One region of the Paenibacillus sp. GCM10027628 genome, then DNA from elsewhere that is predicted to be linked to it. Evidence: riboswitches for the same ligand, from Rfam matches in the RefSeq annotation. Region 1 holds a riboswitch; the other holds the start of a gene.
What was found. A riboswitch is a leader RNA that binds a small molecule or an ion and turns the genes downstream of it on or off. The one in region 1 is predicted to bind cyclic di-AMP.

Region 1 (7,638 bases):
TGCGGCGTGAACTTGATTGGAATTGGTGATACCGGCATCCGCCGGTTGGGAGACGATGGCTCCAGTAAAAGTTAGACAGAGAACCGCGACTTTACTAGCAAGGCGGAACTTTGGCCGTTTACGTTGTCTTTTCACAGGAAACTCCTTCGATAATTAGATATAGGCTACAGAAACAAGGGCTGTTGGACTCTCATCAGACAATTAGATCCAACCGGCGATGTACATGCTCAATTTATATTGTTCGTGTTCGTTATTAAGAATGAAGTGGTACCTTATAATTCAATTTTGTTAAATAATTGTTGAGTATAGCTTAGAATCCTCATCATCCGTTCGTTAAAACGAATTATTTCTTTGGAAAAATGAGAAAACCTGGCCGATGGCCAGGTCCTTTGTCTATAGCCGTACGTTTGGGGGCGGACTTGTCTTTGACAATCCTCCCTCTCTCGTCTGTAAAGATGATAAACATCGTTCGAGACATGACTGCAACGCCCCCACATGTCTCTTACGATGTAAAACATCATTCCAGCTTCGCTCAGCGTACAAGCCTGCTTTTTTTCTCGTCTGTAAAGATGAAAAAGATCGTTAGAGACACAACTGCAACATCCTCACATGTCTCTTTCGATGTAAAACATCATTCCAGCTTCGCTCCCTGTACAAACTTGCTTTTTTTCTCGTCTGTAAAGATGAGAAAGAGGCTGTCGATTTATTTGGGATAGTTTTGACGTGAACGGAAACATGCTGAGAATGTATATGATTTTTCGTATTCATTTACAGAATCAGGGCCCAAATCACGTTTTGTGTATGAAATTTCGAATAGAATCGACTGATTCGATGTGTGCGCCGCTCATTTTGTATGATTTTTCGCATACATTTTGTGGTCTCCCGCAGATTTCCGAAGGTATGAACAGTAAATCGACAGCCTCAGAAATATCGTTAGAGACATGACTGCAAACCCACATGTCTCTTACGATGTAAAACATCTCTGCAGCTATGCACTTTCTGTCTCTTGTTCTACGCGTTGCAACTTTCATGGTGACTAGCCCCTTATACCGTGTACATTTCCCCTTCACATGCTTCACAGCCCTAACTCGCTCCATATTTTGTTCGAAAAAAGTGGACCCACGATCCATGAGGAAATGTTTCAGTACGTTTCTAGATAAAACATAGAAGGGTATAGCCTCCTGCTAAAAGAAAAAACCGCATAGAACTCAATTCTACGCAGCTTCTTTAATGAAATTTTATTAGTCCTTAAAAATTCCCGCAGGCACCTTGCCTTCCCATTCCGGACATGGCTTCATGCCCAATGCGTAAGCAATGACCGCAGCCGTATCTTTAAGCAACACACGATCCGTAATTTCTACTCCTTTAGCGACTTTCGGTCCGTGGCAGCCCCAAAAAACTGTCATATCGGCCGGATGGTCGCTACCATGTCCGCGCGGGTGGTCGCCTCCGCCTCCGTGGTCGGACGTTAGGATAATCAAGCTTTCTTCCATCAACCCCGCTTCGCGGATCGCCTCCAGTACAACGCCGACGTACCCGTCGATTTCCGTAATTTTCGCCAAATATTCCGGAATATGCGCACCGTACCCGAATTCATGTCCCGTGTAGTCGGGATCGCCGAAATGAATATACATCAGTTTGAGATCCGGATTTTCCTTAATATAAGCGGCTGCCGCTTCTGCGAGCTGTGGATCCGGCACGGATAAATCTTCGAAACCGCAGGACTGCTCGATAATGCCGTAATTGATCGGTGACCATTCCGAATAAGCGGCTATCTTGCAATCAGGCCAATTTTGACGTACCAGCTTCATAAAGGATGGATAGGGGCTGTCTTCCGGATAACGCGTATCCGATGCGAGCGCATTGTCCAGCCCATGTTTATCCGGCTCGACGCCATGGAACATAGAACCCCAGCACTGCGCGCTGATAGAAGGAAATACGGTTTGTGCGTTATAAGTCATCGCCCCATCATACAGTAGCCTATGAATGTTAGGCGTCGGCGTGTCCTTAATAAAATTGCCCGCACCATCAAGTCCGATAACAAAAACACGATTCGCAATTGCACTCATCATTGAAACCCTCTTTCCCGTCATTTACATCATCCCCTTTTACAAGCTAATCATAATGAAAACAAACAAATTAAGTCAACACAAAAACAACAAACAACAATCATATTCATGTTTATTGTTTGTTGTTTGTTGTTTGTTGTTTTACAATATGAGTGTTTTCATTTCTTATGTCCAATAAAATAGAATATTCCGTTAGCCTCATTGAGGGATCGTGAATACGTTATTTCCTAAAAAACGTCCGATTTAATGATGTAAGAGGAACAAGCTAGGATCATCTATTCCGTCTTTTCGGCTTCCGAAAAGCCCTATTTCCTCGGTTAACGTACTCACGTTCCGCTACTTCAAATTGTAGCGTGTTTTTCTCAAAATAGCGGATTGTCGTTCCACTTCAAAGGGTTATAGCAGTTCCTCAGGTTAGATCATGCATGCGAACACTATTGATCCAGCCTTTTTCTTGCAAATGCCTTATGCATTCAGCACGTTTCTTAAATGTTCATAATCCGATCAAAAAGTAAGCAGAATGGATTATCCATCTTGAACATGCTGGGGTCTCTTGCCCTATTTTACCTCAACAAAAAAAGAGGAGCTGTGACTAACCAAGCTCCTCTTTCACCTTTTCCCAATACCCAATTATTCTACTCCATCAGGGAAGTGCTTCTCATGGTACTTATCTCCTTTGTGCTTCAGATCATCAATCGTTTGCACGAGCGTTGAGACAATTTGCTCTTTCATCTCTCTTACGGTTTCATAAAACGCAACTTCCTGATCACCGATAGGCTTAATCCCGGCTATGGCTTGTGCTGCAACAAGTCTGCGGTGATGATCCTCAAAATCTTCCAATGACTTGATCACGTGTTTAGCATACAGTAGAATATCTTTGTTTTTTTCAGGAATATCTTTCTCCAGTTGTTCGATGCGATGAACCATGGCTCCATCACTTACCTCTCATAAATGTTATAAAATGGATGATTAACTCCTTTTACTGCAAAAAAAACCACAGAGGCACATGGCTCTCCGTGGTCAGTTATTGATCATGGCGGTCATCCTCTCTCACTTAACGCTTACGAGGTTAGCTGTCGGATTCGGGCAGCGAGATTGCCCTACCCCCATACAAATAATTTGTATAGGTGATTCACCCCTTCGATGACCATCTTTTGCGGATGGCTATCGACTTTGGTTCCCCCGTTCCTTCTTGGGATTCAGCGATTCAGGAACAGTATTTAGTTGATGAATTGAATGATACGCTCTCTTGAAAAAAATGTAAAATGAGGTGTGGAATGAATTCTTGATCATATCAAGAAAATACGCTAATCGGAAGCGTATTCATGCCTGTTTGACTTTCATTATCTATTATTTTATCCGGTATTCTCTGTCTTTCAAAAACTTCCTACAAAAACTTGTTGCGATACTCGGTCGGCGTCAAACCGTATTGTTTCTTGAAGCTCTCCCGGAAATGATCCTGATCCGTATAGCCGATCCAGTCGCAGATTTCGTAAATTTTGATGGAGGGATCCTTCAGCAGCCGGGCTGCTTCCTCCATGCGAAGACGAATGATCGAATGATTTATCGTCATGCCGGTCACTTCCTTGAACAGCACATTCAAATATTTTTCACTTAACCCGACCGAGGTTGCGACGTCGGACAGCGCCAAATCCTTGCGCATGTACCCTTCCTTCACATACTGGATCGCTTGCTCGACCAGCTTTTTCTTTTTCAAACTACCGGTCCATTCCCCTAGAGGCAGCGCTTCCGTCAAGTTCGGAAGTCTGTCCTTGGCGGCTTGTTCCGCGAGCGTCAACGCCTCTCGCTCTCCCCGTTCTTTGCGCAGCGTTTCGACCGCACGAGAAAGAACTTCTGCAATCTCAACAGGGTCGATCGGCTTCAGAACATAATCCAGCACTTGAAGCTTAATCGCCTGCCTTGCATGCTCAAACTCATTCAGTCCAGATAATATGATGCAGTGGATATCCGGTTTACGGGCTTTTACAGCCTCAATCACCTCCAGCCCATTCATCTTCGGCATCCCGATATCCGTCAACAGCAGGTCCGGTTCCTCCCGGTCCAACCAGGCCAGCGCCTGCTCTCCATTCTCTACGGCGCCCAGAAGTTCAATACCTAAATCCGGCCAGTTTATGGAACGCACTAACGTTTCCCGGACAATTTTCACGTCTTCCGCGATAAGCAGCTTAAACATTCACAACCTCCTTTCTTCCTGCCAGTTGCTCCGGATGATAAGGCAGGACGACTTCGACGCAGGTTCCCTCGCCCACCTCCACATAACGCAAGCCATACGCCTCCCCATCATGCAGTTGAATTCTCCGGTGAACATTCAGGGTGCCGTAGCCGGTTCCGGATTCATTCGTTTTACCGCCTGTCTCTCTTACCGGCTGCTGCCTGAGCATAAAATTCATCCGATCTGCTTCACAGCCACGACCGTTGTCTTCAACCCGCAGCACAACAAGCCCATCCCCTTCGAATCGGGCTGAAATTGTGATCCGGCAGCCCGACGTACGGTCTGCAAACCCGTGAATGATCGCGTTCTCCGCCAAAGGCTGTAACGTAAGGTGTACGATTTGCACCGATAAGAGATCGTCAGGCACTCGTATATCCACTTGCAAATCATCCAGCATCATTTTTTGAATATGGAGATAGGCTTCGACCTGTTTCATTTCTTCATCCAAGGAGATCCAGGTTTGCCCCCGATTCAAACCATAGCGGAATACATTGGCAAGGGAACGAACGATCCGGCTCGTCTCTTGGTCCCCAGCCATAATGGCCCGGCAGTTAATTAAATCCAAGGTGTTATATAAGAAATGAGGATTAATCTGTGCATGCAGCAGCTCCAGTTGAAGCTGACGACGTTCAATCTCCTCGGTAAAGGACTTTTCGATCAGACTATGGATCGTGACGAGCATGGAGGCGAACTTCTGATTCAACTCATCCACTTCATAAATCCCCGTGTATTGGTAAGGAAGCGGCTCTTTGAATTCCACGACTTCCGGACGCTGAATGGCGTTAACCAGCCTAGTGATGGGAACGGTTACCCGCACGACGATTCTGCGAAGCCAGAATCCCGCGATGAGCAAGGCTGCCGCTGTAATAGCAGCGCCGAATGCCGATATGGCGAAGGTGTACCTGCTAAAATGGCTCTCCGGAACTACCGCCAGCAGCTTCCAGCCGTTTTCCATGGTCTCAAACATCACCCTGTGGCTCTCTCCGTCGATTCTCGTTATGATCGATCCTTTGGAACCGGTCAATGAGCGTACATACGGGAGCTCTCCGGCATTTTCGAGAAAATCGTACCGCTCGCTATAGATGACCCGATCGTTTTCATCCAGCAGCAGATGATAGCCCTTCTCAAGCGGGGCATTGTCGAACATGCCCTTGATGCTGGATGTATCCGCGCCGACGATCACCGTACCGATGCTCCGGCCATCTTTGAGGCTCGTTTTTTTCCTTGCTGAATAAATCATAGCGGCATTTGCCGGGTCCGCCTTCTCGCCCCACCACACGTTCTGCCGTTCCCCGCGGTTCAATTGGTGAAACCATTCCCTATTCTGCAAATCCTCATTTTTAAAAATCCCCGTAATCGGGTAAAAATGGTCCGGTGCCATCGCGTAAAGCCCGCTCCCCGGTTCCAGCGCGATAGAAACCACGTAGGATTGCTGCGCAACGCTGCGGGAGCCGAAATCGTTCAAGAGGGACAGCAAGGATAGATTTTGCAAATTCGTCTCCAGCGTGTAATAATCGCCGGCCGCCTCGAAAGATTCCTGATAATGACTCTCCAGCAAATTTTCAATCGATTGATTGCTTAGAATGAAAGCAGCAACGTTATTCATCGTGTCGAATTGGTAGCCTACATTTCTGTAAACGAATTTCATCGACTGCTCAGCCATTTTGAGGGTATGGTCGTTCTGCACCCGAATGAGGATGTAACTGGCCGCCGTTGCAAAAAGAGCGATGAACGTGACAATCAACGCAAATATCGGAAGACTGAGCCTCGACAATAATCCAGAACGGCCGCTCCGTACTTGTCCGCGAATCGTCATCCTTACCTCCCCCTTTTACAGCGTTATGGCAGAAGCCCCGTCAGCCGGTATATGCCGTCCGAGGGGGCTTATTTCTTTTATGGTTTCTTCAAATAGGCGATATCTTCCTTTAAACTCGATGCAAATGCAGCAACAATTTTTTTGCCGGTTTGCGCTTGGATTTCTTGGAGCAAGGGGTTGAAGTCGACTTTTTTCTGATCTTCGGCGGCATCCTTTTGAATTTGTTGAACCTTCGCCAGGAGACTGTTCAATATGCCCCGGCCGTCGATCCAGCCTTTTTCATAGCAGTATGCGAGCATTTCATCCAGCTCTTCTATGGTAAATGTGATCGTTAAGATCAAATTCTCCGTCTCCCGGTTGCCCGCTGCGTCTGTCGCTTCTATGGTTAAATGATGTTCGCCCGTTGCAATGGACATCGGTTCGAATGCGTAAGGGTTCGGTATGGATAAGCCATCCAACAGGAAGGATGTTTCGACTAAGCCGCTTCCCGAATCTTCCGCTGCAAAAGCCAAAGTTCCGTACGTTACACGAGATACGGTCAGCGGTCCCGTCATACGGATAACCGGCGGCGTTGAATCGATTCTGACCTCGACCGTTTTTGGCATTTCCGCATTGCCCGCCCGATCCGTACTGTAGTAAGTAAGCGAATGAATCCCGTCTCCCGACACCGTTACGGTGGTCCCGGCCATCAGCGATCCGTTGTCCAGACGGTAATTCGTCTGAGTGACACCGCTCAATTGATCGTAAGCCGACAAGGTTACGGTTTGGGCCTCATGGTGCCAGCCAGGAGCTGCGTTGTCGACAGTTACAGGCGCAGTGCCATCCACCGTCAATGTCGCGGAAGACTGGAATCCGCCATCCCTGGTTGTCACTGTAACGGCGGTTACCCCGTCGCTTACCGCTTTTACCGTCCCGCTATAGGTGACATCAGCAACCGTTGGATTCGCGCTCGACCAAAGCAGCGTCTTATCTGTGGCCTCAACCGGTGTGACGTTAGCCGCTAACGGCGCTTCCTGTCCAGGACGGAGCAGCAGCTCTTGAGGTTCCAGGGAAACGCCCGCTGCCGGAATCGGCGGGTTATAGTCCATGAACAGAAAGGAATCATACAACGCTGTGTTCTTCGAGTCCGCCGTCCCTTTGGTCCATTGGATAAAGTCATCCCGGCCGTTCTGGAGATCCGCATCGTTGACGGCGACGTTCAATCCGATGGTTCCTCCGAGCCCTGGCTTCAAATCTTTAACATAGGAGGATGGTATTTTCACCTCGTACATCGTTCTGCCTGCCGCCTCGTCCCGAACCGCTCGGAACGGCGTCAGTCCGCTCACGTCCCCATTCGGATTCGGCAGCGTGGAGTTAAAAATATTGACGAGCAGCTTACCGTCATCCGTCAGGGCAAAGCCCCATTCCGTATCATCCGCGCCATACGGCGATTCCCGGTTATTCAACGGGTCCAGACTGATCTGGACAGAGTCATTCTTCCACAAATTGGCCGCATTCTCCGATTGTTTATGGATGTCATC
Region 2 (7,638 bases), on a different contig from region 1:
AGCAACCGATACTCGACGCCGCGCAGCACCGCCCGCAGCTGTTCGATACGCTCGATTTTGAAAATGACGTCACCGCCATAGGATTTACGGGTAACAAAGTCTCCTTGCCTCATCGCACAATCCCCTCCTAGGCATATCCTATGGCGGAACTGGGCATTTGGTGCGGGTTATTTGCAGCCGTGCGCAAGGAGAGCCGACGACAAGCGCGCGTACTCTTCCATGCTCAGCGTCTCGCCCCGGCGCTGAGGCTCGATATGATTGGCGAGCAGCAGGGTTTCAAGATCGCCCTTGGTTTCTTTGGTAAAGAACCGCGCCGCGAGGTTATTGTAAATTGTTTTGCGCCGCTGGACAAAGGACGCCTGGACGACTTCGAAGAAGAAGACTTCGTCCTGCACGTCGACCGGCGGGGTTTTGCGCACACGCAGCCGGATCACGGCGGAATCGACGTTCGGCTGCGGCACGAAGACCGTGCGGGGCACGATCGTGACGAGCTCCGCCTCGCAGTGAAACTGAACGGCAATGCTGAGGCTGCCGTAATCTTTGGTGCCCGGGCGAGCCGCCATGCGGTCGGCCACCTCTTTTTGAATCATCACGACGATATTCTCCAGAGGCAACTTCTGCTCCAGAAGCATCATTATGATCGGCGTCGTGATGTAGTAGGGCAGGTTGGCGACAACGCTGACGCCATCCACGCCCGCAAAATGCTGCCGGAACAGCTCCGGCAGGTCCAGCTTTAACACATCCCCATGCACGACGGTCGCATGGGGGTAAGGCTCCAGCGTCTCGCCCAGAATGGGCAGCAGACGCTGGTCGATCTCGATGGCCAGGACGCGTCCGGCCAGCTTGGCGAGCTGCTGGGTAAGCGCCCCGATGCCGGGGCCGATCTCCAGCGCGCCCTTGTCCGGGCCGAGCTCGGCGGCGGACACGATCTTATTTAAAATATTGTGGTCAATCAGAAAGTTCTGACCGAGACTTTTTTTCAACACAAGGTCGTGCCGCTTCAGAATCTCCTTCGTCTTACTCGGTGTTGCGACATCATCGGATGTCACGCGATTAGATGTATGCATCGTATAGCCCTCTTTTTATAATTAGGTTCTTCATTCACTTCCGAGCCGTGCCTCCGTATAGTTTAACACGGTTTTTCAGCCTTAACCGGCCTCGAATCGGCAATTCCGTCGCCTTATGACGGTTTTTCAGCGCTAAAGTTACTGGATGACGTTGAGGATGCCCAACTGATTGGATTTAACACGGTTTTTCCGTCTTAACCGGACTCGAATCCGTAATTCCGTCACTTTAAGACGGTTTTTCCGCGCTAAAGTCGCCGGATGACGCTGTGGATGCTCAGCTGATGGGGTTTAACACGGTTTTTCAGCGTTAACCGGCCTCGAATCGGCAACTCCACCACTTTAAGACGGTTTTTCCGCGCTAAAGTCGCCGGATGACGCTAAGGATGCCCAACTGATTGGATTTAACACGGTTTTTCCATGCTAAAGTCACTCTCGAGCCGCTTCCCACTACTTCTCATTATGTATGTTGCTTTGACGCAAACGCATTACTTCAAACACTCTAACGCCGCTTCAAACTCCTCACGCGTGATTTGAAACATCGCGCAGCGTTTATAAAATTGCTTGCCGTTGCAATAGCCGATACCGAGCGCCTTGCCTACCTCAAGCCTGCGAGAAGCCGCCTCGGGATGGACAATGAGCCCCGCCGCCATTAAATCTTCCATCGTCAGCATGGAGACGGCGCCGTCGTACTCTGTACGCAGGCTTGCCAGCGCCTGCCGAATCGTCTCGGGCGTCGCGTTCTCGACGCCGATATCGCCCTTATACGCAGCCTGCTCCTGCGTAATAAAAGCATGCTTGCAGCCGGGTACCTTGGCTGCCACAATCTTCCGGATCCGCTCACCTGCGTGATCGGGATCCGTAAAAATAATAACGCCCCTGCGCTGCTGCGCAAGCGCAATCCGCTTCAACACGGCTTGTCCGATCGCGGACCCGCCTGTTTCGATCGTATCCGCCTCGACAGCTCGGCGAATCGCTGCCGTATCGTCCTTGCCTTCTACGACGATAACTTCTTTAATCATCAATGATCCCTTTCCCTGTACGAAAGAACCTTCGGTTTCGACATCCACGGCCTTACGCTTGATTGGTATGGATCAACGCAGAAAAAGAAGAGGGATCCCCTCTTCTTTCGCCCAAGCTGAAGGCTTATAGATTCATTCTACCCGCCTAAACAGCCGTTTACTCGTTAATTCTCCGTTGGCTTCTTAGGTCCAACCACATAGACCGTATAGCCTTGCTTCGTACCAAATCTATTGGCATAGCTTTCATCTTCATAGTAAACATCAATCATCTGGCCCTTTACACCGCTGCCTGTATCTTCGGCACGGCGGAAGCCGATGCCCTCAATGTAAACCCACCATCCCAATGGAATGACCTTCGGATCGACGGCAATGGTTCTGCCTTCTGTAACGGTTGTTCCGGTGAATGTTTTACCAAACCCGGGGGCCCCTTCGGCTTTACCTGTCGATTCCGCTCCTGCTGAGTAAGCGGTCAGCTTCACATTTTTCAGGATTTGTTTATATCCAAACTTCACGCCGTTCTTGGAAATTTCATCCACGCTTGGGGATGAAGCCGACAAAACGACAACTGCGTTTTTCGTGCCCACAGCAACAACTTTATTTACACGTTCCGTTTGAACCTGTTGATCCACAACTGCTTCCGAGACTAATTTACCGTCTTCGTAAGTCTTTTCTTTCTTTTTCAGGAGTACGCCCTCTTTACCTTCTTGGACGGTTTGCTCCTTTCCTTTAAGCAGCGATGCATCGTTCTTCTTTTCTGTGTCGAACGCGATCGGCTCCGTTACTTCTTCCGTCTCTTTCTTCACACGGACGATTTTGATTTCATCGCCGGCAGATAGAGAGGCTATCGGTCCGGGAGTTACTTTATCGAGCTCCCCAAGTGCAATATGTAAATCTTGCAATGCACTTTCTACCGTTCTTGCAGTTGTGTAAACAGTGGTGGTCTTTCCATCAGCAGTCAGTTGAATTGGTGAAGCGTGAGCGATGACGATTTTCTCGCCGCCTTTGATTGTGCTTGTAAGGGCTGCGGAAATTTCATCGTGCTCACCAATCTTAATGGCTTGTTCATCCAGTAGGCGTTGCAGGACCCATTGCTTCGTATGCACAACGGTTTCTTGTCCATTCACAACCACGGATACGCTCTTGGTAGCCGTACCGTACAACAACACCAAAAACATGAAAGTCATCGCGATTGAGATCATAGCTAAGCTTAAAATCAAACGCAAGTTTTCATGCTTCCATCGCAATGCGAAGGACATGCTGGATGATCGTTTTACATGGGTCTCTGTTAATGAGATACTGCCCACTTCTTCGGTCCTCCTTCAAAGCCCCGCCGTCGAGTGTTACGCATGATCAGATTTGACGCGACTAAGTTTTTTTGTAGTAACTTAACATGTTTCCCTCCAACTTGTGCAGCGGAGTTTACCCAGTAGCAGTGCGGTCTATGCCGACTCCCCTGGTAGTCCCACCCCCTTTGCTATTCATCATCCTATGAGCTCCTGGCTGTAAATATCCTCAGAAATATGAAAAAGCCAGCAGGAAGAGGACTCTTCCCGTGGCTTAGTTTGCATGTGAAATACAAATAGCACGACAATCGTTACCCCTCTTGTACGCTTACGAGGTTAGCTGACGGATTCGGACGTGAGAGTCGCCCTACCCGATGTTTGCGAAGCAAGCACCAGGATTCACCCCTGATAATCATTCTGTTCACCCCGTCACGGATTACGTGTCCGATGGCTTACAGCGGTTCCCCCGTTCCCATAATGGAACTCAGCGAATGGAAAAATGGCAAATTGGTTATTAAGTTATTATGAAAAGTATATTACGCTGTAAATCTTCTGCTGTAAAGTTATCGATTATCGATAAAAAGGACGGAATTCAGGAATTGTGGACATTTTACTGAGCAAATATGGGTTATTGGTACGTTTTTCTCATTATAACACACGAATACGATGATTTTCATCAATCACACGCCTAAATTAGGCTAAATTTGTGAATTTGTTTATAATAAGATTGGATAAAAATGACTCATAAATACCAATAATTTGCTAAATAGGGAGGCGATGAGATGACCCCAATTTTACAAGTTGACTCTCTTTATGGGGGATATTTGCCGGGCAAACCGGTCCTGCATGAGCTCTCCTTTTCCATTCGGCAAGGAGAAATGATGGGGCTGATAGGTCTGAACGGCGCAGGTAAAAGTACGACCATTAAGAACATTCTCGGCCTTCTTAAACCTCAAAAAGGGAACATCCGTATCAATGGCCAAACTTTGACTGATGCCCCTATACCCTATCGCGCAGCTTACGCCTATGTTCCCGAAAGCCCCGAACTGTATGAAGAACTCACGATACGTGAGCATTTGGAATTGACAGCGATGGCTTACGGACTGTCGAAAGATGCTTATTTGTCGAGATCTGCTGCGCTGTTGGAAGAGTTTCAAATGAAGGACAAGCTGAACAGTTTCGCCAGCCACCTATCTAAAGGTATGAAGCAGAAGGTCATGATTATGAACGCTTTCCTAATCGAACCTTCCTTATATATCATCGACGAACCGTTTCTTGGGCTAGACCCGCTAGCCATACGTTCCTTACTGGAGCTGATGGTCAAAATGAAGCGAAAAGGCGCCAGTTTCCTCATTTCATCGCATATTTTGTCAACCATCGAAAAATATTGCGACAATTATGTCGTCCTGCACAAAGGTCACATGGTAGCTCAAGGAGATTTAGGCGAATTGCGCGTGCAAACCGGTCTCCAGCACGCGTCACTAGACGACATTTTTTATCAACTCGTGCAGGGTGAATCTTTATGAAAAACATGGAAGTGAATACCCAGATCCTGTGGCAGCAACGCTTTGAACGTTATGTAAAGGAATCGATGGGGTACTGGCAATATGCAGCGCGCAGTAACTTCCTAGGTTTCGTGTTGTTTCTTGTCATTATTTCTTCCTATTATTATGCAAAAATATTGCAGCGTCTTCCGACAAATTATCCTTATATTTGGATCGTCCTTGTACTGCTCGTTCCGCTGCTCGCATCCAGCCCGATCCGTACCTTGCTGCGCCATCCCGACCGTATGTTCCTGCTCCGTATTGAGCATCAAATGGGAACTTATTTTCGCAGCGCCTTCCTGTATAGCTTCGCTTTGCAAGCCTTTTGGACTTTGATCGCTTGGGTCGTACTTTGGCCGCTATATCATCATTGTGTAGGAAACACTGAACAGCCTATTTGGCTGATGCTCGGTATGCTTATCCTACTTAAAGTGGCGAACTTGTTTGGGAGCCTGCAGGAAAGCCGATTCGTGGATCATCGCGCGAGAAAAGCCTCGCTAACATTTCGATGGTTAGCCTCCATTGCGGTCATTTATTTGCAATTCCAGGTCAATCTCTTTTGGGCAAGCGGCACTGCATTAATTCTCATTCTTGTCTGGCTGGGCTCCGCTCATTTTGCATCTAAATACCTGATCGGCTGGGATTACTTGATTGCCAAAGAGAAGCAGCAGCAGGCCCGGCTTTATGCATTCTTCAATTGGTTCGTGGACGTCCCGCAGCTGGGAACGCGAATAACCCGCCGAAGCTGGATCAGCGGGGTCACGAGATGGATTCCTTTTAAACAGGATGCCACTTATATGTATATCTATACCAAAACATTGCTCCGTACCGAGCTATTTACCATCGTACTGCGCATCACGGTAATTGGCGTTCTTGCCATATTCGTTTCAAGCAGCGAGGCAGCACGAGGCGTTATCTTCTTTGTCGTTATTCTGTTTTCGACTGTTCAGTTGTCTTCGCTTGCACGAGCCCACCGCTACACGTTCTGGCTGGAGATGTATCCGCTTAATCGCAGCCTGAAGGCAGGGGCGCTCGCTTTTCTAATCTGGTGCATGCTGTTGGCTCAAACTTGCGTTCTTGCGATTCCACTGCTAATCCAATCACCGCTTATCTATGGGCTTGTACCTGTGCTTAGTCTTCTGCTTATTTCGTTGATCTGCGGTGTTGTGCTAAGACGCAAGTTCCAAGCCGCCGCTTCACTTGAGACCTAACAAATGAATGGCATTGTTCGTCGTAATCTCGGCGATCTCCTCGACCGTCATCCCACGAATTTCCGCGGCCGTCTCGGCTACGAGCCGAACATAAGACGTTTCATTTCTCTTGCCGCGGAAAGGATGCGGTGTCAAGTAAGGCGCATCGGTTTCAATCAACAACCGGTCCAGCGGAACCTGCGCCAACACCTCTTTGGGCTGCTTCGCGTTCTTGAACGTAACCGGTCCTCCAAAGGAAATATGGAAGTTCATATCCAAGCATTGTTTAGCCGTCTCCCAACTGCCTGAAAAACAGTGCATGATCCCTCCGACCTCCGAAGCCTTCTCCTCCTTCAGTACTTGAAGAATGTCATGATGCGCATCCCGATTGTGAATGACGATTGGCATCCCCAATTTGCGCGCCAGCCGGATTTGTTCACGAAACACCCGGTTTTGGACATCCTTCGGTGACGTGTCCCAGTAGTAATCGAGGCCAATTTCACCAATTGCCACCACTTTTTCATGTTGGCAAAGCTCCTCGATCCACTCCAGATCCCCCGGCTGCATATTTATGGCATCTACCGGATGCCAGCCCACTGTCGAATAAATAAACTCATATTGTTCAGCCAGTGCAATCGAACTTGGTATGGTTTCTCGGTTAAAGCCGACGTTCACCATGCGGGTTACACCGGCATCAACTGCTCTTTGAATAACCTCATCCCGGTCTTCGTTGAATTGTTCGGCATTTAAGTGTGTGTGTGAGTCAGTAAGCATGGTCTTCTCCTTTTTTATGTATCTCGTCGAATATCGTTAGAGGCATTACTCTTGCTTGCCGAGCAGTGTCCATAGATCTGCATAAGAAGTCGTGTTCAGACCATCGAGCAGCTCTTCCGGATAATAAATATGGTGCTTACCCATGTGAATGCCGCTGATGGAGCGGACAATCTCCGATTTATGCGTAATCTCCGTTAGGTTGTCCTTATGATCCAGCAGCAAAATAGGCAGCTTTTCATCGCTTTCTCCAGGACGGTATACATCATAAGAAAGATCTGATGGGAAATCAATCTCCATATAATAAGAAGAATTGAGCCCTGCCTCCTGCATCGCCTGCTCCATCCGCTGAATCAGGCGGTTATTTCCCTCTTCAAAAGTACTGTATTTATACAGCTTACGGTCCAAGAACCGCTTGCACAAATCCACGAGAATCGGATCTTGCTCCATACTCCAGAACGTTAACATCGTTTGCATCACAGACTCATCCAGCACCAAATAATCCTCTAAGGAAAGACGATTCTGAATCAGGTGTAAAATGGGCTCGACCATAAACCCAAATGTGTAGTTTTCCTCATAAAGATGTTTGGCACGCTGAAATATTTTATGAAGCAAAATCTCGGCGCTGCGAGTCACTGGGTGGAAGTACACCTGCCAGTACATCTGGTACCTGGACATGAGATAATCCTCAACGGCATGCATTCCGCTCTCTTTCACCACAATGTGTCCTTTATAAGGCCGGATGACACGAAGAATCCGTTCCA

Region 2: it holds a riboswitch for cyclic di-AMP, as region 1 does, so the genes downstream of both, ACFQZT_RS16645 (resuscitation-promoting factor) here and ACFQZT_RS07360 (hypothetical protein) in region 1, are expected to answer to the same signal.

Annotation. Positions count from the first base shown of each region.
Region 1 is NZ_JBHTHA010000003.1:88,754-96,391, reverse strand. Features, by position in the region: gene ACFQZT_RS07370 (glycoside hydrolase family protein) at 1-135, opposite strand, end outside; gene ACFQZT_RS07365 (alkaline phosphatase family protein) at 1,242-2,072, opposite strand; gene ACFQZT_RS07360 (hypothetical protein) at 2,700-2,996, opposite strand; cyclic di-AMP (ydaO/yuaA leader) riboswitch at 3,112-3,284, opposite strand; gene ACFQZT_RS07355 (response regulator transcription factor) at 3,457-4,263, opposite strand; gene ACFQZT_RS07350 (cache domain-containing sensor histidine kinase) at 4,256-6,118, opposite strand; gene ACFQZT_RS07345 (OmpL47-type beta-barrel domain-containing protein) at 6,196-7,638, opposite strand, start outside.
Region 2 is NZ_JBHTHA010000018.1:9,936-17,573, reverse strand. Features, by position in the region: gene yabG (sporulation peptidase YabG) at 1-113, opposite strand, end outside; gene rsmA (16S rRNA (adenine(1518)-N(6)/adenine(1519)-N(6))-dimethyltransferase RsmA) at 168-1,067, opposite strand; gene rnmV (ribonuclease M5) at 1,553-2,086, opposite strand; gene ACFQZT_RS16645 (resuscitation-promoting factor) at 2,251-3,390, opposite strand; cyclic di-AMP (ydaO/yuaA leader) riboswitch at 3,680-3,869, opposite strand; gene ACFQZT_RS16640 (ABC transporter ATP-binding protein) at 4,152-4,895, shown strand; gene ACFQZT_RS16635 (ABC transporter permease) at 4,892-6,124, shown strand; gene ACFQZT_RS16630 (TatD family hydrolase) at 6,110-6,877, opposite strand; gene ACFQZT_RS16625 (HD domain-containing protein) at 6,923-7,638, opposite strand, start outside.